Regions from separate parts of the Eubacterium sp. AM46-8 genome, predicted to be linked through region 1. Evidence: predicted binding sites of a transcription regulator. Region 1 holds the regulator's gene; the other holds the start of a gene.

What was found. The regulator LexA, encoded in region 1, represses DNA repair genes until DNA is damaged. The targets are predictions, from matches to a motif close to CNAACANNTGTTNG.
Region 2: the regulator LexA is predicted to act here: its motif matches at 1,517-1,530, upstream of recA (recombinase RecA).

The regions. Positions count from the first base shown of each region.
Region 1 is NZ_QSEU01000004.1:48,281-51,716, reverse strand. Features, by position in the region: gene DW963_RS03825 (DEAD/DEAH box helicase) at 1-643, opposite strand, end outside; gene yneA (cell division suppressor protein YneA) at 789-1,166, opposite strand; gene lexA (transcriptional repressor LexA) at 1,345-1,965, shown strand; gene rsfS (ribosome silencing factor) at 2,327-2,677, opposite strand; gene yqeK (bis(5'-nucleosyl)-tetraphosphatase (symmetrical) YqeK) at 2,681-3,277, opposite strand; gene nadD (nicotinate-nucleotide adenylyltransferase) at 3,289-3,436, opposite strand, start outside.
Region 2 is NZ_QSEU01000001.1:57,504-60,939, forward strand. Features, by position in the region: gene DW963_RS00305 (regulatory protein RecX) at 1-355, opposite strand, end outside; gene recA (recombinase RecA) at 370-1,440, opposite strand; partial or broken gene DW963_RS00315 (CinA family protein) at 1,845-2,332, opposite strand; gene pgsA (CDP-diacylglycerol--glycerol-3-phosphate 3-phosphatidyltransferase) at 2,335-2,877, opposite strand; gene rimO (30S ribosomal protein S12 methylthiotransferase RimO) at 2,878-3,436, opposite strand, start outside.

The DNA of each region.
Region 1 (3,436 bases):
GGCTTGTATTACCAGAATTACTGTTAATATCAATGAATATTGGTTTGAAACACAAAGTATTAGTTCTTGTCTTCTTATCTACGCTTGCAGAGAATAAAAGAACCTGTGTGAACTTCATTAAAGACTTTCTTATTGCTTCTACATCCTGGATAAATGTCTTATCAAAGAGCTTGTCTGCCTCATCTAGAACAAGAGTCATAACCTCATGTACTTTAATCTTCCTGTTGCTTATGAGCTGATGTATGCGGTTAGGTGTTCCGATAATTATTGCAGGCTTATTAGATTTAATAGAATCAATCTGTCTAGATATATTCACATCTCCTATTAATGCAGCAGATGTAAATGTATTATCCATATGTGCAAATATATCTTTAAGTGTATTATTGACCTGTATTGCAAGTTCTGCTGTTGGAACAAGAACAACAGCCTGAATATTATGAGTATCTCTCTTTAATCTGTTAATAATCGGGATAAGATAAGCAAGTGTCTTACCTGTTCCTGTTGATGAACATGCTATAATGTCACGGTTGTCCATAATATGCTTATATGTCTGACGCTGTATTTCGGTCATATCGACGATTTTATTATCTGCAAGGTAATCTGATACACCATGAGAAATAGTCTCTATATCGCTGAATTTCATAGTCAATCTCCTTATGAATAAATTATTTAAATTTAGTTATATTTACAGCCATTTCGCTATCAATAAATTTTAACAAAAATGCAGTGAAAAGTCCAATATTAACTAGCTTTTCACTGCATGCGGGAAATGTATATGCAATTAGATATTATCTTACATCAGTTGAATAATAATATATTACAAGATTCTTACCTGAATGGATTGTGTCAGATGATAAATCATTCATCTGCATTATATTGTTAATATATGAAGTTGTATCTTCATTACCATTATTATATCTGTCAGCAAGTGACCATAATGTATCATTGTCTTCTACAGATACTGTTGTGTAATACTTATATGTTCGTGTTCTGTTCGAGTCATCAGAAGCCTTGACAATAATGCCTCCAATAGAAACGGCGAATATAAGAATTGAACATATAATAACCATTCTTAATGACTTGACAGTCATCTGTCTGTTTCTTCTGCGTCTGTCGCTTCTTTTCTTAGCTGCTGCTCTTCTATATATGTATTCTGAATTATTCATACGTAAAACCTCCAATCAAACAAGTGTTCTGTTGCTTATGAGTTGATTATATAATCAGAACATGCGTTTGTCAATAAAAATCGAACAAATTTTCCGAACATTTTTTCAGAAATTATGTTTGCACATAATGTATAAATGTGGTAAAATTATTTAAAAGAAATTAATGGAGGTTCGTAATATGGCATATGGCAGAATAACTCAGAAACAGTCTGAGATTCTTGAATATATTAAATCACAGATTCTTAACAAAGGATATCCACCATCAGTAAGGGATATATGTCAGGCAGTTAATCTTAAGTCTACATCATCTGTTCATGCACATCTTGAGTCTTTGGAGAAGAATGGATATATAAGAAGAGACCCGACTAAGTCGCGTACAATAGAGATAATTGATGATAACTTTAATCTTTCAAGGAGAGAGGTTGTTAATATCCCGTTATTAGGTCAGGTTGCCGCAGGACAGCCACTTCTTGCCGTTGAGAATATAACAGAGTACTTTCCTATCCCATCAGAATACATGCCAGGTGGAGAAGTATTCATGTTAAAGGTCAAGGGTGACAGCATGATTAATATGGGAATCTACGAAGGCGATCAGATAATAGTAAGAAAGCAGAATACAGCTTCTAATGGAGAAGTAATTGTTGCACTAGTAGATGATTCAGCAACAGTCAAGCGTTTTTACAAGGAGAACGGACACATAAGACTCCAGCCAGAGAACGATTTCATGGACCCAATCATCGTAGACGACTGCGAGATATTAGGTAAAGTAATAGGTCTCATCAGACTAGGTATAGATTAATTTTAATCCCTATGAAAATCCAGCCATAGATATATAAGAAATCCGATAACCAGCCATGAGAGCCTGGTGAGATGTCAAAGCAGCAAAACAAGCTTTCACGGTGTCCGGATTTAAATATATCTATAGCTGGATATATTTTTATATTATCACCAATTAACAACCTGTAATACATCGCAGCATCCCTGAGAATACGATGCCGGAGGTATATAGATAATCAGAACCGTTTGAGGACGCCGGCACTTGGTAAGCTGCTGCAGGCAGCGAACCTAGTACCGTTGCGTCCGAGACCGAGCGAAAGCGGGTTCTGATTATCTATATACCTCCGGCAGAGTTCCCTCCCGGGAAGCCACTTAAGCAGTAATTACAGGCTGTTAATATCAACCTCTTTACCATCACGCCATATACGTTCAATATTATAGAACGCTCTGTCATCCTCAGAGAATACATGAACAATAACATCCTTGTAATCAAGAAGAATCCATGAAGCTGTATTATAACCCTCAACCTTAGGATCATCATATCCAGCCTTGAACATTTCTTCTTCTACATTATCTACCATAGCCTGAATCTGGTTAGTATTGCTACCACTAGCAATAACGAAATAATCTGCAATAACAGATACATTGCTGATATCAATAACTCTGATATCTTCAGCCTTCTTATCCTGTAAGGCATCTATGATAACCTTTAACATATCCTTAGAATCTGTCATATCTTAATTCTCTCTTTCTTTAATAATCCCTTTGTAGTATTCGTAGGTATCAACGGTCTGTGTATCGATATTACGACCAGTTTTTCTTATATACGATAGGGTGTCGTCTAATATTACATAAGCCGCCATATCAATATCAGTGAATGCCATATGTCTTATGTCATCAAGATTGGCAGCTTTATTTCTGTAGGGTTCAATATAATCTGCAATGAATACAATCTTTTCTAATAAAGTCATTGCAGGCTTTCCTGTTGTATGCCATTGGATGGCAGAACATATTTCATCATCTTCAACATTGTACTTGTGTGCTGCATAATATGCACCAAGCTTTGAATGAAGCAGATAAGGACTTTCAAGCTCAATATCTGATATTGGAAGTCCAAATTGTTCACATTCAGCAATCTTTACATCATCAGGAACACATTTGGCACAATCATGAAGAAGACCTGCAATATACGCCTTGTTCATATCTGCACCATGACACATGGCAAGACAGGCACTTGCATTTGCAACACCAAGTGTATGCTGGTATCGCATGTTGTCTGTACGGAGTGCGTCTTTTACCTGTGTTCTTAATTGTTCAATATATTTGTTATCCATAATAGAACCTCTTAAACATAAAGTTTTCTGGACTTTATATACTCTTCTACTTCTTCGCCGACATCTTCTTTTACTGACAGACCCATTGAAACCTTCTTTCGTATATCAGTTGAACTGTAAGGGAGTTCCGGAACATCAATAAAATCAATAACCGCACCA
Region 2 (3,436 bases), on a different contig from region 1:
AATTCTCTGCAAAACGCTCATCATTAATATATCCAAACCTGGTTACATACTCTAATGCATAATCTATACACATATCAGGATAATATCCATCTCTAAGCTTGTCCTCTAAACCTTTTCTTGTATAATCCTTATTCTTAAGCAATGCCATCGCTCTTACCGTTGCACGCTTAGATAACACATCATCTATCAGAGAATCATATGCTTCTTTCCTGACAGACTCTCCATCCTTAATTCCAAACTTTCTTAATTCTGCTGCATATAAAGCAAATGCAGGCTCATAATTAATATATACAAGCCTGCGTTTCTTAGTAAGTTCTTTAATGGATGTGACAATAAGTTCAATATTATCTTCCATAACCCACCTTAATATTACTCTTCTGTATCTGCTTTCTTCTTAGCCTTAGTCTGCTTAGCATCATCAGATGCTTCTGCTTCCTTAACACCGTCCACAATTCCGTAGTGTTCTCTTACTCTTCTGTCAACTTCTTCTCTTATCTCTGGATTATCAAGAAGGAACTGCTTAGCGTTCTCTCGTCCCTGTCCAATCTTATTGCCCTCATATGAGAACCATGCTCCACTCTTCTGGATAATACCTGCATTAGAAGCAAGATCAACAAGATCTCCTTCTGTAGATATACCTTTTCCAAAAAGAATATCAAACTCTGCTTCTCTGAATGGAGGGGCAACCTTATTCTTAACAATCTTGACTCTGGTTCTGTTACCAATAACCTCACCATTCTGCTTAAGTGTCTCAATCTTTCTTACATCAAGTCTTACAGAAGAATAGAACTTAAGTGCACGACCACCTGTAGTTGTCTCCGGATTTCCAAACATAACACCAACCTTTTCACGAAGCTGGTTGATAAATATAACAACGCAGTTATTCTTGCTTACAACAGGTGTAAGCTTTCTTAATGCCTGTGACATAAGTCTTGCCTGAAGACCTACATGTGAATCGCCCATATCACCATCAATCTCTGCTTTAGGAACAAGAGCTGCAACTGAATCGACAATTACAATATCGACTGCACCAGATCTTACCATAGTCTCTGTAATCTCAAGTGCCTGCTCGCCACTGTCAGGCTGCGAAATATATAAATTATCAATATCAACACCAATATTCTTAGCATATACAGGATCCAGAGCATGCTCTGCATCAATAAAACCTGCAATACCGCCTCTCTTCTGTACTTCAGCAACCATATGAAGTGCAACTGTTGTCTTACCACTTGATTCAGGTCCATATATCTCTACAACTCTTCCTTTAGGAACTCCACCGATTCCCAAAGCGATATCCAGACTTAAAGAACCTGTAGGAATACATTCAACATTAAGATTAGCTGTTGATTCCCCAAGCTTCATTACAGAGCCCTTACCAAACTGTTTCTCAATATTAGAAATTGCCGCATCAAGGGCTTTCATCTTATCTTCATTAACCATACCTTAAACTCTCCTTTTGAACATGTGTTCGTTTTCTAAATAATATCTTATTATGCCTGCATTGTCAAGAACCTTTCGAACATTTATTCGTTATGTTTGTTTGTATACTGGAATAGTAAAAATATATCATATTATATATATTTTGTAAACATCTATTTATATTATTATATGTCAATATAATATTTTATACATAAGTTCAGCAACATTTTTTTAACTTGCAGTACCTGTCGAATGATAGTTGCATCAATTCATCGTAATATTTAATCCGATATCGTTATAAAACCCACTCTAATCCCAGCAAAAAAGACCTACTCAAGCCATCTTTCAAGCTTAATAGTAGGTCTTCAACGCCATAGCAAATAATATAGTAAATAATATAATAAAACTAATAATTACAATAATCTCTACCTGTTAGTCTTAATTATATCAAGAACAAACTTAAGTGCTTCCTTCGTAGACTGACACCTTATCGTGTGCCTGTCGCCTGACAAATCACATTCTTTAACATGTGTCTCACCCTTATAGCAACATCCAATATACACAAGTCCAACAGGCTTGTCATCTTCTCTTGAAGGTCCTGCAACACCTGTTACAGAAACACTGATATCTGCCTTAGATATTCTTACTGCTCCTTCTGCCATCTGGCAGCAGTTTCAGCACTTACAGCTTTATACTTCTCAAGAGTCTCATGCTTAACTCCAAGAATACGTTCCTTCGCCTCATTACTATATGTAATATAGCCCTCTTTAAAAATGTCTGAAGCACCGCTTATATTAACTATAGACGAAGCAACCATGCCGCCTGTGCATGACTCAGCTGTAGTTATAGTCAGGGATTTGTTCTTTAATGTCTCAACAAGAGCCTTATCAAGACAGCCGAGATAATCAACCATTATTATTTACCCGAACCTTCCAGAAAAACTTTATAATTCTTTGCAATATAATCAATAAGAGAAATCACTGTCAATCCTAATGATATATATATGAGAACAGTATTAATAATATTCATAAATGGTACATTAAGATTAAGAACAAGCATAATAATTGTAATCATCTGAAATGCTGTCTTGAACTTTCCCCAATAGCTTGCAGCTATAACAACACCATTATCTGATGCAACAAGTCTGAATCCGCTAATAATAAATTCTCTTGCAATTATAATAATAACAATCCATGCTGCAATTCTTTCAAGGTCAACAAGAGCAATAAGTGCAGAGCATACTAAAAGCTTATCTGCAAGTGGATCCATAAATTTTCCGAAGTTAGTAACAAGATTATACTTTCTTGCAATCTTACCATCTAAAAGGTCTGTTAAGCTTGCAAGAATAAATATTCCTACTGCAATATATTTGCCACATCCAATGTTAAGATACAGACATATCAGAAACAAAGGAATCATAATAACTCTTGCAATTGTAAGTTTGTTAGGTAAATTCATTTAAACATTTTCCTCCATTATTCCCATTAAATCATATTCAGTTGAACCGGTAATCTTTACAGATACGAAATCTCCTGACATAAGTTCCCTGTCACATTCAAAGAACACCATTCCATCAACATTAGGTGCATCCTTGTACGAACGTCCGACATAAGTATTGTCCTCTGCAATATAGCCTTCAACCATAACATCAATAGTCTTTCCAACCATTTGTGCTGACTTGTCAATAGATATTTCCTGTTGCAGAGCCATAAGCTCGTCTCTCCACGTATCCATTATATCCTGGTCAATCTGGTCCGGCATTGTTGCAGCCGGGGTATCCTCTTCCCTTGAATAAGTAAATACTCCAAGTCTGTCGAACTCAACTTCATCAATAAATTCCATAACCTCTTCATGGTCAGCCTGTGTCTCTCCCGGGAAGCCGGCAATAAGAGTTGTTCTTAATGCAATGTCCGGAATCTCTTTTCTCAGCTTCGCAACAATATCAAGAAGCTCCTGCTTATCTGTCTTTCTTCCCATACGCTTTAATACATTATCACTTGCATGCTGGATTGGCATA